Regions from separate parts of the Allobosea sp. P4_C6 genome, predicted to be linked through region 1. Evidence: predicted binding sites of a transcription regulator. Region 1 holds the regulator's gene; each other region holds the start of a gene.
What was found. The regulator LexA, encoded in region 1, represses DNA repair genes until DNA is damaged. The targets are predictions, from matches to a motif close to TGTTCNNNNTGTGTTCNG.
Positions count from the first base shown of each region.

Region 2: a site for LexA is predicted at 2,531-2,548, ahead of AC1DVA_RS22330 (YifB family Mg chelatase-like AAA ATPase). Genes of this name have one in related genera too.
Region 3: a site for LexA is predicted at 3,126-3,143, ahead of AC1DVA_RS04035 (PA0069 family radical SAM protein). Genes of this name have one in related genera too.

Region 1 covers NZ_JBFUIF010000003.1:163,978-171,025, forward strand. The annotation lists gene trpC (indole-3-glycerol phosphate synthase TrpC) at 1-394, shown strand, start outside; gene moaC (cyclic pyranopterin monophosphate synthase MoaC) at 391-873, shown strand; gene AC1DVA_RS03660 (molybdopterin molybdotransferase MoeA) at 931-2,142, shown strand; gene lexA (transcriptional repressor LexA) at 2,224-2,940, shown strand; partial or broken gene AC1DVA_RS03670 (ComEC/Rec2 family competence protein) at 3,589-5,013, opposite strand; gene AC1DVA_RS03675 (hypothetical protein) at 4,903-5,190, shown strand; gene gltX (glutamate--tRNA ligase) at 5,360-6,778, shown strand.
Region 2 covers NZ_JBFUIF010000044.1:499-7,546, forward strand. The annotation lists gene AC1DVA_RS22305 (hypothetical protein) at 1-463, shown strand, start outside; gene AC1DVA_RS22310 (thermonuclease family protein) at 460-852, shown strand; tRNA gene AC1DVA_RS22315 (tRNA-Ser) at 1,164-1,253, opposite strand; gene AC1DVA_RS22320 (hypothetical protein) at 1,441-1,761, shown strand; gene msrA (peptide-methionine (S)-S-oxide reductase MsrA) at 1,845-2,501, shown strand; gene AC1DVA_RS22330 (YifB family Mg chelatase-like AAA ATPase) at 2,603-4,156, shown strand; gene AC1DVA_RS22335 (hybrid sensor histidine kinase/response regulator) at 4,248-6,335, shown strand; gene olsB (l-ornithine N(alpha)-acyltransferase) at 6,518-7,048, shown strand, end outside.
Region 3 covers NZ_JBFUIF010000004.1:36,395-43,442, forward strand. The annotation lists gene AC1DVA_RS04025 (site-specific DNA-methyltransferase) at 1-961, opposite strand, end outside; gene rnhB (ribonuclease HII) at 1,143-1,754, opposite strand; gene AC1DVA_RS04035 (PA0069 family radical SAM protein) at 1,878-3,071, opposite strand; gene AC1DVA_RS04040 (glycosyltransferase family A protein) at 3,196-3,678, shown strand; gene AC1DVA_RS04045 (hypothetical protein) at 3,784-4,644, opposite strand; gene ypfJ (KPN_02809 family neutral zinc metallopeptidase) at 4,895-5,782, opposite strand; gene cydB (cytochrome d ubiquinol oxidase subunit II) at 5,889-6,893, opposite strand; gene AC1DVA_RS04060 (cytochrome ubiquinol oxidase subunit I) at 6,906-7,048, opposite strand, start outside.

The DNA.
Region 1 (7,048 bases):
CATCCTGATCATCATGGCCGGCGTCGACGACGAAACCGCCCGGGCATTGAACGAGACCGCGCGCGAGCTCGACATGGACGTGCTCGTCGAAGTCCATGACGACGCCGAACTCGATCGTGCACTGAAGCTCGAAAGCCGGCTTCTCGGCATTAACAATCGCGACCTGCGCAGCTTCAACGTCGATCTCGCCGTGACCGAGCGGCTGGCGCCACGCGTGCCCGCCGACCGTATCGTCATCAGCGAGAGCGGCATCTTCACCCATGCCGACGTCGCCCGGCTCAACACGATCGGCGTCAGCAGCTTCCTCGTCGGCGAAAGCCTGATGCGGCAGGCCGATATCACGGCGGCAACGCGGGCGCTGCTGACCGGGCAGGCGCAAGAGAGCGCGGCGTGAGCCGGCTCAGCCACCTCGACGCCCAGGGCCAGGCGCATATGGTCGATGTCGGCGGCAAGGCCGAGACGACCCGCACGGCAATAGCCGAGGGCAGCGTCGTGATGGCACCGGAGACGGTCGCGATCGTGCGCGATGGCAACGCTAGGAAGGGCGACGTGCTCGGCACGGCGCGGCTTGCCGGCATCATGGCGGCCAAGCGCACGCATGAGCTGATCCCGCTCTGCCATCCGCTGCTGCTGAGCAAGATCGCGGTCGATCTCGATCTCGACGAGGCGCTTCCGGGTGTGCGCGTGCGCGCCGAGGTCAAGATGACCGGCCAGACCGGCGTCGAGATGGAGGCGCTGACCGCCGTCTCGGTCGCCTGCCTCACCGTTTACGACATGGTCAAGGCGGTCGACCGGGCGATGCGGATCGAGAATATCCGGCTCGTGCACAAATCCGGCGGACAGTCCGGCGACTACGACGCGAAGGCTGGTTAGAGGAGTGAGCATGATGTCGCCCGAAAACCGGTTCTCACTTTTCGGCATCATGCTCTGATGGCGCTCACCCCGGTCCCCGTCGCGCGCAAGGCGTTGCTCGACAGCATTCCGGGGCCGACCGGAACCGAGACCCTGCCGCTCTCCCAATGCGGCTGGCGCGTGCTCGGCGCCGACGTGAAGGCGCTGCGCACCCAGCCGCCCTTCGCCAACTCGGCGATGGACGGCTACGCGGTTCGCGGTGACGACATGGCGGAAGGCGTCAGCCTTGCCGTGATCGGCGAATCCGCCGCCGGCCGGGCTTTCGAGGGCCGCGTCGGGCCGGGCCAGGCAGTGCGGATCTTCACCGGCGCACCGATGCCGGCCGGCGCCGACACCATCCTGATCCAGGAAGATGCCGACGGCGTCGACAGCCCGACGATCCGGGTGCGCGTGCCGCCGGCGAAGGGCAAGTTCCTGCGCGCCGCCGGGCTCGATTTTCATGAAGGCGATGTGTTGTTGGCGGCCGGACGGGTGCTCGACAGCGCCGCGCTCGGGCTCGCGGCGGCGATGGGGCATCCGGCTCTGCCGGTGCGGCGCAAGCCCCGCGTCGCGATCCTCGCCACCGGCGACGAATTGGTCGCTCCCGGCGAGCCCGTCGGGCGCGATCAGATCGTCGCCTCGAACTCGTTTTCACTGGCCGCGCTGGTCGAGAAGGCCGGCGGCGCTCCCCTCGATCTCGGTATCGCCCGCGACGATCATGCCGATCTCGCCGCCAAGATCGGACAGGCCCAGGCCGCCGATGCCGATGTGCTGATCACGCTTGGCGGCGCCTCCGTCGGCGCCCATGACCTCGTGCAGGAGGCTCTGACGCGGGCGGGCATGGAGCTCGGCTTCTGGAAGATCGCGATGCGGCCCGGCAAACCGATGATGACCGGCCGGCTCGGCCGCATGGTCGTGGTCGGCCTGCCCGGCAATCCGGTCTCCTCGATCGTCTGCGGCCACCTCTTCGTGCTGCCGCTGATAGAGGCTTTGCTCGGCATGGCCGATGCAGATCTGGACCGGAGCATCCCCGCCATCCTGGGTCGCGACATGCCGGCGAATGACGAGCGCGAGGATTATCTGCGTTCCGAGCTGGCGTTGAGCCCCGAGGGATGGGTGGCGACACCTTTCGGCCGGCAGGATTCCTCGATGCTCGGCACGCTGGCGCGAGCCCAGGCGCTGACGATCCGCCCCGCCTTCGCCGACGCGGCCAAGACGGGCGATCCCTGCCGGATCCTGCCGCTGCGGTAGGCCGCTTGCGGAACACAAGCAGAACGCGTATGGTGTTCGTGCTTTGTTTCGAATCTGCGCTTTGAAGGGCTGGCGGCAACCATGCTGACACGCAAGCAACACGAACTCCTGCGCTTCATCCAGGAACGCTTGCGCGAGAGCGGGGTGCCGCCCTCCTTCGACGAGATGAAGGACGCGCTCGATCTGCGCTCGAAATCCGGCATCCACCGGCTGATCATGGCGCTGGAGGAGCGCGGCTTCATCCGCCGCCTGCCCAACCGGGCGCGCGCGCTCGAAGTCATCAAGAAGCCCGACGGTCTCGGCGCCCCGCAGCCGCGCCCCCGGTTCAGTCCGGCCATCGTCCAGGGCGGTCTCGGATCGCAGCCCAGCCTCGGCAAGCCACGCCCGGGTTCCGGAGCCGATGAAGACAGCCGTTCCTCCATCGCGATCCCGGTGATGGGACGCATCGCCGCCGGCACGCCGATCTCGGCGATCCAGAGCCGCAGCCACACCGTCTCGCTGCCGCCCGACATGCTCGGCTCCGGCGAACATTACGCGCTCGAAGTGCGCGGCGATTCGATGGTCGAAGCCGGCATTCTCGACGGCGACACGGTCGTCATCCGCAGGCAGGACACGGCCAATACCGGCGATATCGTGGTGGCGCTGATCGACGACGAAGAGGCTACCCTCAAGCGGCTGCGCAAGCGCGGCTCCTCGATCGCGCTCGAAGCGGCGAACCCGGCCTACGAAACCCGCGTGCTCGGACCGGACCGGGTCAAGATCCAGGGCCGTCTCGTCAATCTGATGCGGCGCTACTGAAGCCGTTCGATGTCGGCGTCGCTGTCGACGGACACCGATGCCGGGTTGGTGGGTGGCTGATTGTTGGCCCGCGGCGCGGGTGGCGTCGCCTGCGTCTGCTCGCGGCGGCGGCTCCAGGGACGGTCTGCGGCGCCCTGCTCCGAGACATGGCTGCTCCAGCCTGTCGCTGTTCGATAGAGCGAGGTCGCGGCTCAGCGCGCCACGGCTGATCAACCTCGCCTTGCAGGCGCCGCTCCAGGAAATCGCGGTGACGACGAGGTCGGCGCGGAGGCAGTCCTCGATGATTGCGAGCCGATCGCGCGTGTAAGACACGGTGCGCTGATCGGCCGTGCGGCCGATGCAGCCCAGGCTGTCGCAAACGATGCCGGCCCGCAGCGTCGGATCGTCCGGCGAGCGGCTGTCACCATCGGACGAGAGCCATTGTTGCAGGACAAAGCGGCTGGGCTTTCCGGCGATGGCGAGCCGGCCATCGGCTCCGCGCAGCGCTAGACCCGAGCCGTCGCGTTCGATCAGGATCTCCGGCCGCTCGGGCTTGCCGGCGACGGCGACGCCGAACATGAGCGGGATGGCCGCCAGCCAGCGCCAGGCCGTTGTCCAGAGCGTCAGCCAGAGCAATGTCAGCACGAAGCAGACGAGCACGGCGGGACCGAAGGCCGCGATCATCACCGTTGAATGGTCGATGGCCGCGACCCAGTGCGCCACCTTCAGCACGACATCCGAGGCGAGCCCCATCAGCGCCCAGGCCGGCCAATCCAGCCCGAAGGGATAGGCCAAAACGCCGAAGACCGCCGCCGGCATGACGAAGAGCGAGACGAAGGGCAGCGCCATGGCATTGCCGAGCAGCCCGAAAGGATTGAAGGTCTGGAAGTGATAGGCGCCGAAGGGTGCGGTCGCCGCCGTGGCGAGCAAGGTGGTGACGACGATGCCGAGCGCTGCGGTCCAGAGCGGGCCGACAGGCCAAGGCAGAACTGGCGGAGGCCGGGCGCGGTCCCGCCGCTCCCAACGTTCGGCGAAGGCGATCAGTGCCGCGACCGCGCCGAAGGACATCTGGAAGCTCGGCCCGAGCAGGGCCTCGGGCTCGCGCAGCAGCACGATCATCGCAGCGAGCGCGAGGTTGCGCATGCTCAACGCCGCGCGGTCGACCAGGATGGCGCCCAGCATCACCAGCGTCATGATCAGCGAGCGTTCGGTCGCGACGTCGCTGCCCGAGAAGATGCAGTAGGCGGTTGCACCGAGCATGGCGGCCACGGCGGCGAGCTTCTTGACCGGCCAACGCAATGCGATCGTCTGCGAGAGCGCCAGCAAGGCTCGCACCAGCCAGAAGATCGTGCCGGCGGCGAGCACCATGTGGAGCCCCGAGATCGAGACGATATGGTAGATGCCGGCGGCGCGCAGGTCGTTGTTGGTCGCCTCGGTGATCAGCCCGCGCTTGCCCGTGACGAGCGCGGCCGCCACCGCGCCGCCCTGCCCGCCGCCGGCCTCGGCGATGCGCCGGGTCAGGGCGTTGCGGGCCTTGTCGATCGCCACATCGATCGCCAGACGCGTCGGCATCGGATAGGGCGGCGGCGCCAAAGCGAGCTTGCCGGATATGCTGCCGACAGCTCCGATTCCCTTGAAGAAGGCGTCGCGGCCGAAATCATAGCCGCCCGCCCGCGCCGGCCCCGGCGGAGGCAGCAGCCGGGCGGTCGCGACGATATGGTCCCCGGGCGCGACGGAGCCGGCGCGGATGTTGACGCGCACCCGCTTCGGGCGCTCGCCCTCCGGCACCCCCGCGAGATCGGTCACCAGCACGACGATGCGGGCGCCGTTGTCCCTTGCCTCCACGGTTTCGACATAGCCTGTCAGCTTGCCGATCCGCGGCCGCTCCAGCATCGGTGCTGATATGTCGGCAGTACGCCAGACCCCCGCCCCAAAGCCGGCAAAAGCGGCGGCCGCAGCCAGGCAAGCCATCGATGGGAGGCAATGGAAGCGCAGGGCAAAGGCAAGTCCGATGCTCAGGACGAGGCCAAGCAACGGCGCCCACAAAGCCGGCTCACGATCTGCCGCGAAATAAAACACGATGCCGGCGCCCATCGCCACGGGCAGCCACAGGAACGGGCGGCGGCGCTCGGCCTCCAGCGCGAGGGCACGGCCGAACTGCGCCCGCCAGCCCTGCAACCAGGCATCGAAGCGCACCGGCGCCAGCCAGGATGGCCGCAAACGCAGAGGCACGGCGCCAACGCGGGCGCCGCGCCGTTCCCCCTGCCCTGACGGCCCCGGCTGCATCGCCTGCCCCATCCCCATCGGCATTGCGATTTGACCGCTTAACCTTTCCGGCCAAGCCATGTTACAGGGCGCGCGCCGGTTGTCATGTCATGACCTGCGCCATTTCCCACGTTTACCCCGGACGGTTTTCCCCGCCCGGCCGGAGTCGCCTCCCATGAGCAACGCCGTCGTCACGCGCTTTGCGCCCTCGCCCACCGGTTTCCTGCATATCGGCGGGGGCCGCACGGCGCTGTTCAACTGGCTCTACGCCCGCCGGCACGGCGGCAAGATGCTGCTGCGCATCGAGGACACGGACCGGGAACGTTCGACCGACGCCGCCATCACGGCGATCCTCGACGGGCTGGAGTGGCTCGGCCTCGATTGGGACGGCCAGACCGTCTACCAGTTCCAGCGCGCGGCGCGCCATCGCGAGGTCGCCGAGCAGATGCTCGCCGCCGGCAAGGCCTATCATTGCTACGCCACCCCGGCCGAGCTCGACGAGATGCGCGAGAAGGCCCGCGCCGAGGGCAAGCCGCTGCGCTATGACGGGCGCTGGCGCGACCGCGACCCGGCGACGGCGCCGGCCGGCGTCAAGCCGGTGATCCGCCTGAAGGCGCCGCAGACCGGCGAGACGGTGGTCAATGACGAGGTGCAGGGCCGCGTCGTCTGGCAGAACGAGAATCTCGACGATCTCGTGCTGCTGCGCTCGGACGGCAACCCGACCTATATGCTCGCCGTCGTCGTCGACGACCACGACATGGGCGTGACCCACGTCATCCGCGGCGACGACCATCTGACCAACGCCGCCCGCCAGACCCAGATCTACGATGCGCTTGGCTGGGACGTGCCGAGCATGTCGCATATCCCGCTGATCCATGGGCCGGACGGCGCCAAGCTCTCGAAGCGCCACGGTGCGCTCGGCATCGATGCCTATCGCTCTATGGGCTATCTGCCGGCAGCATTGCGCAACTATCTCGTGCGGCTGGGCTGGAGCCATGGCGACCAGGAGGTCTTCTCGACGCAGGAGATGATCGATGCCTTCAATCTCTCCTCGATCGGCCGCTCGCCCGCGCGCTTCGACTACGCCAAGCTCGAGAACCTCAACGGGCTCTACATGCGCCAGTCGAGCGACCAGGAGCTGCTCGATGCGCTCAAGGTCATCTTGCCGGAGATCGGGCCGGCACGCGGGGTCGGGCCGACGCTGTCGCCCGAGCTCGAGGCGAAGTTCCTTGCCGCCATGCCGGGGCTCAAGGAGCGCGCCAAGACGCTGGTGGAGCTGCTCGACAGCGCGTTCTATCTCTATGCCCCGCGCCCGCTGAAGCTCGACGAGAAGGCCGCCGGGCTTCTCGACGACGCAGCGCGCCAGCGTCTCTCGCAGATCGCCGAGAAACTCGCTGCCGTCGCCGACTGGATGCCCGCGCCTCTCGAAGCTGCCGTGAGGGCCTATGCCGAGGAGAACGGCCTGAAGCTCGGCCAGGCGGCACAGCCGCTGCGCGCCGCGCTGACGGGACGGGCGATGTCTCCGGGGCTGTTCGACGTGATGGCCGTGCTCGGCCGCGAGGAGACATTGGCGCGGCTCGCAGACCAGGCGTGAGCCGCTCAGGAGCACAGCCGGGCCGATGGATCGCCGTGCTTGCGGCTCCCGCTGCAACGATTGCAAGGGGATGGAAGAGCACCGGCGCCTTGCTCGCGGAGATATGAGCGAGGCGCGGTTCGAACCGCCTTTTGGCTCGGTTGAATGCGCTGGGCAAATGGTCTAGTGACGCGCAAGTGCGTTGCGCTGCAGCACCGTGGCGGGGCACGAATATTGCTTGTATATCAGCTACATGGATCGCCTTCTAACTCCTCCGACGACATGTTCCCG
Region 2 (7,048 bases), on a different contig from region 1:
CAGTGCTTCCAGCGGCCCGACCATCCGTTTCGGTGCCGGGCTGTCACACCGATTTAGTTCCGGTGAAAGCGCCGGCGTCAGTGCGAGCCAGAGCATCGACGAACTGCGTCAGATCGATCACGGCACACTGATCGTGACGACGAAGCGCCTCGCCTTTCTCGGCTCGCTGCGGACCAACAGTGGCAGCCTGGAAGATCTGATCGGCATCAACGCTTCCGGCAATGGCATTCAGGTCTATCGCGAGCGTAAGCCGAAGGCTGAGACCTATGTGCTGAATTATCCGTTACTCCTCGATGGCCAGCTAGTCACCGGACCGATGATCCAGCTGGCAATCGAGATGGCGAAGCTCGCTCAGGAAGTAGATGCGTTGGGAGCAGCGCCCGGGCCAGCCAGGGTCGGATGGAGAAAGTCGCCGATCATGGAAACAGGCGACAACCCGCTACAAGGCGGTTCACGGCGATGAAGTTTCTGTCAACTGCTCTCGCGCTTGCGCTACTGGCCGGCCCGGCCAGGGCCACCACCCTGCTGATCGACGGTGACACCGTCCAGATCGACGGTACCCGCATCCGTCTGCTCGACATCGACACGCCGGAAACCTTCCGGCCGCGTTGCGAGCGCGAGTTGATCCTTGGCCTCGCCGCCAAGCGGCGGCTCCTGGAACTGCTCGACAGCGGCCCTGTCAGCTTCTTCCCGCACGGCCGGGATCGTTACAACCGCGTTCTCGCGCGGGTCTATGCCGGCGGCGTCGATGTCGGGCAGGTGCTGCTCAAGGAAGGATTTGCCCTGCCATACCGACCGGGACCGGCGGCTAAAGCCGACCGGCTAGCGGTTTGGTGCGGGCCGAGGGGCTGACGACCCAGAACAAAACGTGAAAAGCTTGACGATACGTCCCAGCGTTATTCCCCCTGTCCGCGCTAGCGCCCAGTCTGGGTCGACAGCCCGGACATCTGCAGAAGGGGCGATCATGGAACTAGAAGCGCATAAGGCCGAGATCAGGGGCGTGGCAGAAGGCGGTCAGCCGAATGGTCCAACTGCTGCAACGGGAGGCAACTCGCTGCATGATGCGACGAGCGATACCGCCGCCATTCGTTAGGGCAAATATTAGGGTAGTCGAACGACGAGATGAATAAATCTAATTAATTCAGTGACTTATAGATATTTTATGGCGGACAGGGCGGGATTCGAACCCGCGATACGGTTTCCCGTATACACACTTTCCAGGCGTGCGCCTTCAACCACTCGGCCACCTGTCCGGCGCGCTGCTTATGACCGCGGCGTCATCATCTTTCAAGGCCCGAGATGCTGCGTTTTGCACAATCCCGGTAAATCGTCGGCGCTCGGTTGCGCTGCCGGGCCGGGATGGGCACATCTGGACGCAGGGTGYGGTGGTCGGTTGAGTTCATGCTGGCGCGAGTGTTGAAGTGCGACGAGGAGTGGACGGTGCGGTTTCTTCTACGGCTGGTGGGGTATCTCTGCATCGCTGCCGGCTTTGTCGTGCTGGTGATCGACGGGGCCCGTTCGATCGCGAACTCCGCCCTGCGGTTCACGGCCGTCAGCGAGACGCTGACCGCGGTCATCCACGAGCGCTATGCGCTGATCCAGCCGGCCATCGAGCGCAACATCCACCCCTTGCTCTGGGATCCGATTCTGCTCTCCGTGATGCGGGCGCCGACCGCGTTGGCGGCGCTTCTCCTCGGATTTGCGCTGCTGTGGCTGGGGCGGCAGCCGGAGCCACAGATCGGCATCGTCACGCGTCGGTGAAGGCTTCGGTTCGTGCAAGCCCCTGTGCGAATGGCTGCGGGAGGCTTACATAGGCGCCGAGGCTCGAATGGACGGAGCAACCCATGTTCTCTTTGCGCAAGAAGACCGAGATTCCCACCGCTGCCGAGGCGCTGCCCGGCCGGCCTACGGCCATCCCCACCGCGGAAACCCATTTCGTCAATGGACGCGCGCTGGCGGGCCCCTATCCGGAGGGCACCCGCAAGGCGGTCTTCGGGCTCGGCTGCTTCTGGGGTGCCGAGCGCAAGTTCTGGCAGAGCGGCGAGGGCATCTGGGTCACGGCCGTGGGCTATGCCGGCGGTTCCACGCCGAATCCGACCTATGAGGAGGCCTGTAGCGGCCTGACCGGCCATACCGAGGTCGTTCTGGTCGTCTACGACCCGGAAAAAATCTCCTACGAGGATCTCCTGAAGATATTCTGGGAGAATCACGATCCGACCCAGGGCATGCGCCAGGGTGGCGATATCGGCACCCAGTACCGCTCCGCGATCTACACCTATGGCGACGAGCAGAAGGCCGCTGCCGAGCAGTCGCGCGATGCCTACCAGGCATCGCTCAAGGCGGGCGGCTACGGCCCGATCACGACCGAAATCCGCGAGGCGCCGACGTTCTACTTCGCCGAAGACTATCACCAGCAATATCTCGCCAAGAACCCGGCCGGCTATTGCGGGCTGGGCGGCACGGGCGTCGCCTGCCAGATCGGGGTCGGCGTCGAGGCCTGACCAAGGGGAGGCAAAGGCAGCCCTCTTCTGGTTCTTGGTATGTTCTTGCGTTGCCGTTGAAGCTCGGCTAGCGTTCCCATGGGGAATGGGGCTGGGCCGAAATGGTGACGCGGGTCGCGACGGTGGCGTTTGAGGGCATCGAGGCGCGCGCCGTCGATGTTCAGGTGCAGGTCTCGCCCGGCGGTGTCGCCTTCATCCTGGTCGGGCTACCCGACAAGGCGGTGGCCGAAAGCCGCGAGCGGGTTCGCGCCGCGCTCATCGCCTCCGGCCTTGCCCTGCCGGCCAAGCGCATCACCGTCAATCTGGCGCCGGCCGACCTGCCCAAGGAAGGCAGCCATTACGATCTGCCGATCGCGCTCGCCGTGATGGCGGCGATCGGCGCCATCCCGCCCGACGCGCTCGCCGGCTATACCGTGCTGGGGGAACTCGCGCTCGATGGCTCGATCACGCCGGTGGCGGGCGTCCTGCCTGCGGCGATCGCGGCCTATTCCAGGGGGCAGGGGTTGATCTGCCCCTTCGCCTCCGGCCCGGAAGCGGCCTGGGCGGCCGCCGATATCGACATCCTCGCGCCGCGCTCGTTGATCCAGCTCGCCAACCATTTCAAGGGCACGCAGGTGATGGCGCGGCCGGAACCTGCCGTCGCCCGCCAGGGCGGCCTCCTGCCCGATCTCGCCGATATCAAGGGACAGGAGAGTGCTCGCCGCGCGCTGGAGATCGCGGCGGCGGGCGGACATAACCTCGTGATGAACGGTCCTCCCGGCGCCGGTAAATCGATGCTGGCGAGCCGGCTACCCTCGATCCTGCCGCCGCTTTCGCCGCGCGAGCTGCTCGAGGTCTCGATGGTGCTCTCGGTTGCCGGCCATCTCGCCGAGGGAGCGCTCACCGATCGTCGCCCCTTTCGCGCGCCGCACCATTCGGCCTCCATGGCGGCGCTCGTCGGCGGCGGTCTGCATGCCAGACCCGGAGAGGTGTCGCTGGCCCATCATGGCGTGCTTTTCCTCGACGAACTGCCGGAGTTCCAGCCGCAGGTTCTGGACGCGCTGCGCCAGCCGATGGAAACCGGCGATGTCCTGATCTCCCGCGCCAACCATCGCGCCTCCTATCCAGCGCGCTTCCAGCTGGTGGCGGCGATGAATCCGTGCCGCTGCGGCAAGGCGACGGAGCCCGGCTTCGCCTGCCGGCGCCAGCCGAACGAGCGCTGCATGGCACAGTATCAGGCCAGGCTGTCCGGCCCGCTGCTCGACCGGATCGACCTCGCGATCGACCTCCCCGCCGTCACGGCCGCCGATCTCATCCTGCCTGCGACCGGGGAGGATTCGGCCACGGTGGCGGCAAGGGTCGCGGCGGCGCGCCGGCTCCAGGTCGCGCGCTTCGAGGCGCTGGGCCTTGCGCAGCGCGGCCTTGGTCATGTCACCACCAACGCGGCCTGCCCCGTTCCCGTGTTGGAGGAGATCGTGCGGCCCGACAATGCCGGCCTCGCCTTGCTGCGCGACGCGGCCGAGGCGATGCGCCTGACGGCGCGGGCCTATCACCGTGTCCTCAAGGTCGCCCGCACGCTCGCCGATCTCGATGGCGAGGCCAAGGTCGGGCGCCTGCATCTGGCGGAGGCGCTGTCCTATCGCTCGCGTGGGGAGCAACTCGTTCAGGCGGCTTGATCGGTTGGGTTAATCGACGCCTAAGGCGGACAAGCGAATCTAAGCCGTTCCCGGGCGCATTTTTCAAGGGAAGGCCGCTAGATCGAAGGGCATGGCTTCTTCGCTCTGGTCATGGCTCATCCTCGGAGGCGCGGCGCTCGCTTTATGCGCGCTGGTCGCGCGACTTTTGCTGCAGCGCGGGCGGCTGCGCCGGCAGGTCGCGAGTTTGGTTCGCGATACCGAGGACCTCAACGACCGGCTCTGGAGCCTCGCCGATAGCGAGGAGCGCTACCGCAGCCTGATCGAGGCCCAGGGCGACCTCATCGTCAGGCGCGATGGCGCCCGCATCGTCTATGCCAACCGCGCCTATGCGGCGCTGTTCGGGGCGAGCGAGACCGATCTCGTCGGCAGCAAAATGCAGCTGCCGCAGCTCGCCAACCGGCCGGTGCAACTGCTCGACGGCGGCGCGCGCAGCTTCGACGAATGCCTCGCGACCTATGAGGGCGAACGCTGGATTTCCTGGGTCGAGACGGTGGTTCCGGGAGGCGACGGTCGCACGCTGATCCAGCGTGTAGGCCGCGACATCTCGGCCCGGATCGCAAGCGAGGACGCGATCGTCGATGCGCACGCCCGGGCAGAGGCGGCGAGCGAGGCGAAATCGCGCTTCCTCGCCACCGTCAGCCATGAGTTCCGCACGCCGCTCAACGGCATTCTCGGCATGGCCGATCTCCTCTCGGATACCGGCCCCGATGCCGAGCAGGCGACTTATATCGAGGCGCTGCGGACGTCCGGCGAGGCCTTGCTCGCTCTGGTCGACGATATCCTCGATTTCGCCAAGGTCGAGGCCGGCAAGCTCGAGTTGGTCGAGGAGCCCTTCGAAGTCGTCCAGCTGGTCGAGACGGTGGCGGAGCTGATGGCCCCGCGGGCGCAGGCGAAGGGCATCGAGCTCGCAGCCCATATCGCGCCGGACCTGCCGACGCGCCTCGTCGGCGACCGCGACCGCCTGCGCCAGATTCTGCTGAACCTGGTCGGCAATGCGGTGAAGTTCACGGAAGCCGGCGGTGTCGGCCTCAGCCTTCGACAGGCGGGCGAGGGCATCGAGATCGTCGTCGCCGATACCGGACCCGGCATTCCCGCCGACCGGCTCGACGCCATCTTCGGCGAGTTCGAGCAGCTGGAGCATGGTTCCGGCATAAGGCAGTCCGGAACCGGCCTCGGCCTTGCCATCGTCAGGCGCCTCGTCGGCCTGATGGGAGGCGAGGTCAGGGCCGAAAGCCGGCTGGGTGAGGGGGCGACCTTCCGCATCACGCTTCCGCTGATGGTCGCTTCGGGCGCCGCGCGCCCCGTCATCCCGCACTGGCCGCGCCAGCATGTCCTGCTGGTCTCGCCCGCTCCCTTTGCAGTGCGCTTTCTCGCAGAAACGATCCGGGCGACCGGAGCCATGGTGTCTGTTGCCGCCACGGTCGAGGCCGCGCGCGTGAAGCTGATCGGCGAGACGCCGCCGACGGCCGTGCTGATCGACCATGCGCTCGGAGATGCGCCAGCGAAGGATCTCGCGGCGGCCGTTCAGGCAGCGGGAATTCGCGATTGCCTGATTCTGCTGTCGCCCCTCGAACGGCGGCAGTTCGGGGCGCCGCAGGCGGCAGGTTTCTCGGGCTTCCTGATCAAGCCCGTGCGCGCTCGCTCGCTCTATGAACGGCTTGGAGCCGGCTTTCCGCACGCTTTGCCGGCGCGGGCCGAGGCCGCGAGCGCTCACCCAGCCGCGAGTCGGCTGCCCGGAGCCGGGCTCACCGTGCTCGTTGCCGAGGACAATGAGATCAACGCGCTGCTCGTGGTCAGGACGCTCGAGCGCTTCGGCTGCACCGCTTTCTGGGCTCGCGACGGGCGCGAGGCGCTGCAGCGCGTCGAGGCGAGCTTCGCCGGGACGGCTCCGGCCCTCGCTCTCGCCCTGCTCGACGTGCGCATGCCGGTCATGACCGGGCTCGATTGCGCCCGCGCGATTCGAGCGCTCGAACGCCGGCTTGGCCGCACCGGCGCGTTGCCGCTCGTTGCGGTGACCGCCAATGTCGCGGATGCCGACCGGGAGGCCACCTTGGCCGCGGGCATGGACGATTGCCTCGCCAAGCCTCTGGAGCGCGCTGCCCTGCTGCGCTGGCTGGAAAGACTGTCCCAGCCCTTGGCCGGCAGCCTCTCGGCTTGATATCCGTCATCGCTTCGACGCAGTTTTGTCGCGAAGTTGTAAGATGCTCGGAGCAAGCCTACCTCAAGGCCGAACGCGGCTGAGGGACGAGATGCGCGATGGCACTGCACGTTTCTGAGAGCAAGAACGCGCTGCCTTCACGGTTGTCAGCCGGCAATCGGTTCTCGCGATTCGCTCCGCTGATGCTGATCACCGGCGGAAAGAGGCGCCGCTTCGGCGGAGAGCCGGGCGAGGCGCCGCCGCTTTCGGGTACGCTCGGCCGGCTCGGCTCGCTCGAAGTGCGCCTGGCGCGCGGCCCCCGCGAGATCTGGCGGGCGCAGCGCCTGCGCTACCGTGTCTTCTATCAGGAGATGTCGGCTAAGCCCGATGTCGTCTCGCGCATGTTCCGCCGCGACGCCGATCGTTTCGACAAGGCCTGCGACCATCTCCTCGTCATCGACCACGCCGCGCGCGGTCGCTTCGGCGGCATCAAGCCCAAGGTCGTCGGCACCTACAGGCTGATGCGCCAGAGCGCGGCCGAGCGGCTTGGCGGATTCTACACCCAGGGCGAGTTCGATCTCGCGCCGATGCTGGCGCGCCATCCGGGCCAGCGTTTCCTCGAACTCGGCCGCTCCTGCGTGCTGAAGCCCTACCGTACCAAGCGGACGGTGGAGCTGCTCTGGTCCGGTATCTGGGCCTATCTCCAGCATCATCGCATCGACGCGATGTTCGGC
Region 3 (7,048 bases), on a different contig from region 1:
CCTCGACCAGGCTGAGGAACGGCACGCGCGGCTCGCTGCGCTTCGAAGGAGCGGTCGAGAAGGCCTCCGGCGCGAGTGGCGTCACTGCGGCGATGCGCTCGCGCGCCGCCTTGGCATAGACCGGATCGCGCTCGAGCCCGATGAAATGGCGGCCGAGCGCCTTGGCGACGGCGCCCGTCGTGCCGGTGCCGAAGAAGGGATCGAGCACGACGTCGCCGGGATTGCTGGCCGAAAGCAGTACGCGGGCTAGCAGGGCCTCCGGCTTCTGCGTCGGATGCACTTTGGCTCCGCCAGCGTCCTTCAGGCGCTCCTCGCCGGTGCAGAGCGGCAGATACCAGTCCGAGCGCATCTGCAGGTCGTCGTTACCGCCCTTCAGCGCCTCGTAATGGAAGGTGTATTTCGAGCTTTCGCCGCGCGCCGCCCAGATCAGCGTCTCATGCGCGTTGGTGAAGCGCCGGCCGCGGAAATTCGGCATCGGATTGGCCTTGCGCCAGACGATGTCGTTCAGCATCCAGAAGCCGAGATCCTGCAGCGTCGCGCCGACACGAAAGATGTTGTGGTAGCTGCCGATCACCCACAGCGCCCCGTCCGGCTTCAGCACGCGCCGCGCCGCGGCAAGCCAGGCGCGGGTGAACGCATCATAGTCGGCGAAGGAGGCGAACTTGTCCCAGTCGTCGTCGACGGCGTCGACGAGGCTGTCGTCGGGCCGGCGCAGATCGCCGCCGAGCTGGAGGTTATAGGGTGGATCGGCGAAGACGAGATCGACGCTCGCCGGTGGCAACGCATTCATCGCCGCGACGCAATCGCCGACGAGAATCTGATCCAGCGGCAGTTCCGATGGAACGCCGATTGTTTCGGGAAGGCTCTTGGCCTTCATCCGAGCCCCCAGCGCAGGCCGTCCGGTACGCGAAACTTGAATCCGGACGGGAGCGCTGGCGGTCCCGGTACGCGAGATACCCATGACGCCAAGACCGTTACGCAACTTCAACAAGCGCGATATTGGCCGGACAGGGTAAAGGGCGGGTTTCCGCTTTGAAAAAAATGCGTCCCGTTTTGGGGCTGCAGAAATTGCCTAGCCCATTGGCATTGAAAGGAAATTTCCTAACGGGAATTAACGCTTCGCCCTGCCGTAACGGCAGTCTCTAGCGCGACCAGACGCCCTTCACCGGGGCGAAGGAGTAGCGGTGCTCGGGGCAGGGGCCGTGCTCGGCGATCGCCTTGCGGTGCTGCGGCGTCGCATAGCCGACATGGCCGGCGAAGCCATAGGCCGGATAGCGCCGCGAGAGCCGCGCCATCATCCTGTCGCGTGTCACCTTGGCGACGATCGAAGCCGCTGCGATGGAGGCCACCGCCCCATCGCCTTGAATGATGGCCTCGCAGCCGCAGCCGAATTGCGGCGGGTCGTTGCCGTCGACCAGCACATGCAGCGGCGCGAGCGGCAGCGCGGCTACGGCCCGGCGCATCGCGAGCAAGGTCGCCTGGCGGATGTTCAGCGCATCGATCTCGATCGCGGTGGCGCTGGCGACCGCGACGGCCAGCGCGCTCTCGACGATCTCGCCGAAGAGTTCCTCGCGGACCGGCGCCGACAGCTTCTTCGAATCGTCGAGCCCATGCGGCACGCGGGCAGGGTCCAGGATCACGGCGGCGGCCACAACAGGCCCGGCCAGCGGCCCGCGCCCGACCTCGTCAATGCCGGCAAGCGGCCAGCGGCCGGTCGCGATGGCGTGGGTCTCTCGGCTGAAATCGGCGGGCATGGCCGGGTTATGCAACATCCGTCCCTGGGGAGCCAGAGCGACATGAGTGCGCTCCACGGTCATCCCGGGTCAACGCTTCGGTTCGCCCGGGACGATGGCGCCTCACTCTCCAAACGCTCCCGCTCAAAACAAACTCAGCTGCGCCTTCTCCTTCTCGGGCTTGACGAACAGGTCGGTGCGCAGGCGCCGCCGCGTCGTGTTGAAGCCGCTGCGCTCAGCCGCGAGCTCGAAGCGCCGGCCGATCATCCAGGCATAGGGGCCTGAGCCGACCATGCGCTGGCCCCATTGCGAATCGTAGTCCTTGCCGCCGCGCGTCGAGCGGATCAGCGACATCACATGCCGGAGCTTGTCCGGGTGATGCGTCAGGAGCCATTCCTGCACGATGTCGCGCACCTCGAGCGGCAGCCTGAGCAGCACATAGCCGGCCTCCTGCGCGCCCGCCGCCTTGGCGGCGTCGAGGATGCGCTCGATCTCATGCTCGTTGATAGCCGGCACGATCGGCGCGACCAGCACCGTCACCGGAATGCCGGCCTCCGACAGCTTGCGGATCGTCTCCAGCCGCTTGGGCGGCGAGGCGGCGCGGGGCTCCATGCCGCGTGCGACCTTGGGGTCGAGCGTCGTCACAGAGAGCGCGACCTTGACCAGCCCCTTCTCCGCCATCGGAGCGAGGATATCGATGTCGCGCTGGACCAGCGCCGACTTCGTCACGATGCCGACCGGATGATTGAACTTCGCCAGCACCTCCAGGATCGAACGCATGATCCGCAGCTTCTTCTCGATCGGCTGATAGGCGTCGGTGTTGGTGCCGATTGCGATGGTGCGCGGCTGGTAGGAAGGGGAGGAGAGTTCCTTCTCCAGCAGCGCCGCGGCATCGGGCTTGGCGGTCAGCTTGCTCTCGAAATCGAGGCCGGGCGACAGGCCGAGATAGGCATGGGTCGGTCGCGCGAAGCAGTAGACGCAACCATGCTCGCAGCCGCGATAGGGATTGATCGAGCGGTCGAAGGAGATGTCGGGCGAGTCGTTGCGCGTGATGATGTTGCGCGCCTTCTCATAGGCGATCTCCGTCGTGAACGGCGGCAGCTCTTCCAGCGAGCCCCAGCCATCGTCCTCCGCGACGCGCTGCTCGGCCTCGTAGCGCCCGCCCGGATTGATCGTGGCGCCGCGCCCGCGCCGTCTCTCCGGATCGATGCGGTGGCCGGCATAGGCCATCGGGTCGGCCGGGGCGACGACAGGCGCGGAGACCGTCGGCTCCCGGTCGTGCCGCTTCAGCGGCTGGGCCGCCGGATAGGGCCTCTCGGTGGGTCTGGCCTGACGCATGGCAGTCGAACCTCGTCCAAAGCCGGGAATCGGCGTCGGTTCTCGCTCACCAATGTGAACATACCAAGAACAAATGGCAAGTGACAGGATTGCGACATGCTGCGCCGCATCATAAGCATTGGGCATGCTCACAGCCGTGATCCGGGCAGACGGTTCTCCACAGGCACTCGCCGCGACGCTCGCCGTGCTGATACCGGCGGTGGCCGAGGGTTTTCTCGGCCATGCGGTAATCGTCGATGCCGCGGGCTCGGCCGATATCGAGCGCATCGCCGACGGGACCGGGGCGCATTATCTGCGCGGCGGGGTCGAGGCCTGGCAGCGTGGAGCGGCCGAAGCGCGCGGAGACTGGATATTGCTGCTCGATGCCGGCGACGTCCCGCAGCCCCATTGGGTGCAAACCGTCGAGCGCCATTTACTGCTCGCCCCGAATCGGCCGGCACTGATCCCGGTGGAGGGGGCGGCAGCCTCGCTGCGTGAGCGTGCGGCAGTGGCCTTCGGTGGGCGCCGGCTGAGAGCGGGCCTCGTCGTTCCGAAAAGCGCGGCGCAGTCCGGGCACCTCGCTCGCGCACCGAAGCGGCTGGCGGTGCGGCGGGAAAGGGCCGGCTAAAGAGCCGCCCTAGGTCTTTTGCGTTCCTGGCATGCAAAGGCCCCGCCGAAGCGGGGCCTCAGGATTGGGAGCCGGTGGCTCGGCCGGAACGCGACGCCTATCCGGTCAGGCTTGCTCCAGCAGCAGGTTTTCGTCCCGATGCTCGCCGCCGAGTCCGGCAGCCCAAGCCGCCGCCGCGGCGCCGACAAGCAAGGCCGCCGCCGTCAGGAAGGCGGAGAGGACGGCGATCTTTCGGGCGCGTTCGGCTGCCTGCTTCGCGGTCTCCTTTGCCTGAGCCAAGCGGGCGTAGGCGTCATCGATGCGCTTCTGGGCATCCTGCTGGGCGATACTGGCCCGCGCCGCGAGCCGGCCGGCGAGGTAGTCCCGATCGGCAGGCTCGATCTTTCCATTGGAGAGCGCATTGACGAAGATTCGCGAGGCTTCGTTACGCTCCTCGGCCGTTACAGGCTGCTGGCCGCTGGCGCGCATGGAATTGTCGAGCGCCATGCTGAGCGGATCGACATTCTGGGAGATCAGCGATGCCGCTCCCGAGCCGGCGGAGGCGACGCCGCTGGCTGCCGTCTTCGCGGCCCCGAACAGCGACGATGTCGCGACGATGGTGATCAGCAGCGCGCCGGTGGCCCAGACGAGCAGACCATGGGTGGCGTCGCGCACTTTCCGCTCGTCCTTGGTGGAATCGAAGGTCGGCTGGCGCATGCGGCCGGCGAGATAGCCGCCTGCCATGCAGCAGGAGACGGTGACCCAGAGCGCCCAGAGAGCGCCGGCGATCGCCAGCGCCGTTGCGCTCGAACTCCTTTCGTAATCGGCGGAGACCATCGACAGGCCGATGGCCGAACCGAATACGGTCATGATCGTCGAGATGGCGGTGGCGATGACGGCGCCGCCGATGATCGGCCCCCATTGCACGTAAGAGTGCGTCTGCTTGTTGACGGTCACCGGGGCGACGACGACGTCTGTTCCTGACATGGACATGGGGATCTCCTATCGAAGCCCGAGGAACGACAGGATGGCCAAGATGACCACGACTAAGCCGACGAGATAGATGATGCTGTCCATGAGCCCCTCCTGCTGGCGAAAATCGCCATCTGCGTGAGAGGCAAACGGTTCTGAGGGCGCAGAGGTTCCTCCGCACCCGTCCAGATTGCAAAACAGCCGAAACCTGTCGTCGCGGCTGCCGGCGTGTCGATGCTCGCTCCGGCGGTGTCGGAGTTCCCCGCTACACCTGATTGCGGAACGTGTCGCAGCTCTGCATCGAGCCCGACTGGAAGCCGGTATTGAACCACTTCGTGCGCTGTGCCGAGGAGCCGTGGGTGAAGGAATCCGGCACCACCGTGCCCTGCGCCGCTTTCTGCAGTTTGTCGTCGCCGATCGCGGAAGCGGTGCGGATCGCCTCCTCGATGTCGCCCTGGTCGAGCCGGCCCATGGCCTGGACGTTGTGCGCCCAGACGCCGGCAAAGCAGTCGGCCTGCAATTCGACGCGCACCGAGATGGCGTTGGCATCGCGCTCGGACGAGCGCTCGCGCAGCTGGTTGGCCTTGGGCAGGATGCCGAGCAGGTTCTGGATGTGGTGGCCGACCTCGTGGCCGATCACATAGGCATAGGCGAAGTCGCCGCCGCCGCCGAGCTTGCGCTGCATCTCCTGGAAGAAGGAGGTGTCGAGATAGACCTTGCGGTCCTGCGGACAATAGAACGGACCCATCGCCGATTGTGCCGTGCCGCAGCCGGAGCGGTCGATACCGGAGAACAGGACGAGCCGCGGCGCCTGATAGCGGGTATTGGCCTGCTGCGGCAGGATCTTCGTCCAGACATCCTCGTTCTGCGCCAGCACGGCCGAGACGAAGCGGCCCATCTGGTCCTGCGGCGGGCCGGACGAGCGTCGGGTCTCCTGCGTCTGCTCACGCCCGCCGATGCCGCCGATCATCTCGGCGCCACCGATCAGCAGGCGCGGATCGATGCCGAGCGCCCAGCCGAGCAGGCCGAGCACCACCATCGTGCCGATGCCGATGCCGCCGCGGCCGCCGGGCATGCCGGCGAACCCGCCGCCGCCACCGCTGCCGCGCCTGTCCTCGAGATTCTCGGACTGGCGGTAATCTTCCCACTGCATGGACCGGTCCCCGAGAAAGCTCCCCGCAATCTCGCCAAGTGAGGCGGGGAACTCAAGCCGTCTTTGCAGGCGGCGGCTGAATATAGGCTGACTGCGGCCTGTCGGCTCAATGATAGCCGCTGTCGGCCCGCACCTTGCCGCGGAAGGTCCAGTACACGAAGGCCGTGTAGAACAGGATCATCGGCAGCAGGAACGCGACGCCGATCAGCACGAAGATATGGGAGGAGGGCGCTGCGGCCGCATCCCAGATCGTCACGTTCGGCGGCACCAGATAGGGGAAGTTCGAGATCGAGAGCCCGAGGAAGCAGAGCAGGAAGATCGCGATCGTCAGCGCGAAGGGCGTGAACTCATGCGCGCCATGGAGCCGCCGCCAGGCGAGGTAACCGCACAGCGCCGTCAGCACGGGGAAGGGCCACAGCCAGACGAGATTGGCTGGCGTGAACCAGCGCTCGGCGATGCGCGGATGCGCATAGGGCGTCCAGAGCGAGACCAGCACCGCGAAGGCCAGTAGCCCCAGCAGCAGCGTCTTCGCCTGACGCCGGGCCCGTTCGGCGACCGGGCCGTCGGTCTTGTAGAGCAGCCAGGTCGCGCCGAGCAGCGCATAGCCGACGACCACGCCGGCCCCGCACATCACCGTGAAGGGCGTCAGCCAGTCGAGCGGTCCGCCGGCAAACTGGCCCTTCGCGACGGTGACGCCCTGGATCAGCCCGCCGAGCACAAGGCCCTGCGAGAACGCGGCCACCGTCGAGCCGAGCCAGAAGGCCAGATCCCAGCGCTGGTGATGCGGCTTGGCGACCCAGCGGAATTCGAAGGCGACGCCGCGGAAGATCAGCGCCAGCAGCATCAGCGTGATCGGGATGTAGAAGGCGGGCATGATGATGGCGTAGGCCTGCGGGAAGGCGACCCAGAGGCCGCCGCCGCCCAGCACAAGCCAGGTCTCGTTGCCGTCCCAGAACGGGGCGACCGAGTTCATCATCTGGTCGCGCTCGCCCTCGTCCTTGGTCGTCGGGAACAGGATGGCGATGCCGAGGTCGAAGCCGTCGAGCACGACATAGAGCATCACGGCGGTGCCGATCAGCACGGCCCAGATGATCGGAAGATACCATTCCATCGTCGTGGCTCCTCAGATCGCCGGCTGGATCTTGTCGTCGCCGGGCCGGCCGTCGCCGAAGATCGTGGCGGCCTCGCCCTGCACCGCCTTGAGCGGGCGCTTCGATGGCTGCTCCGGTGGCTCCTCCCCGGTGATCTCGTCCGGTCCCTTGGCGA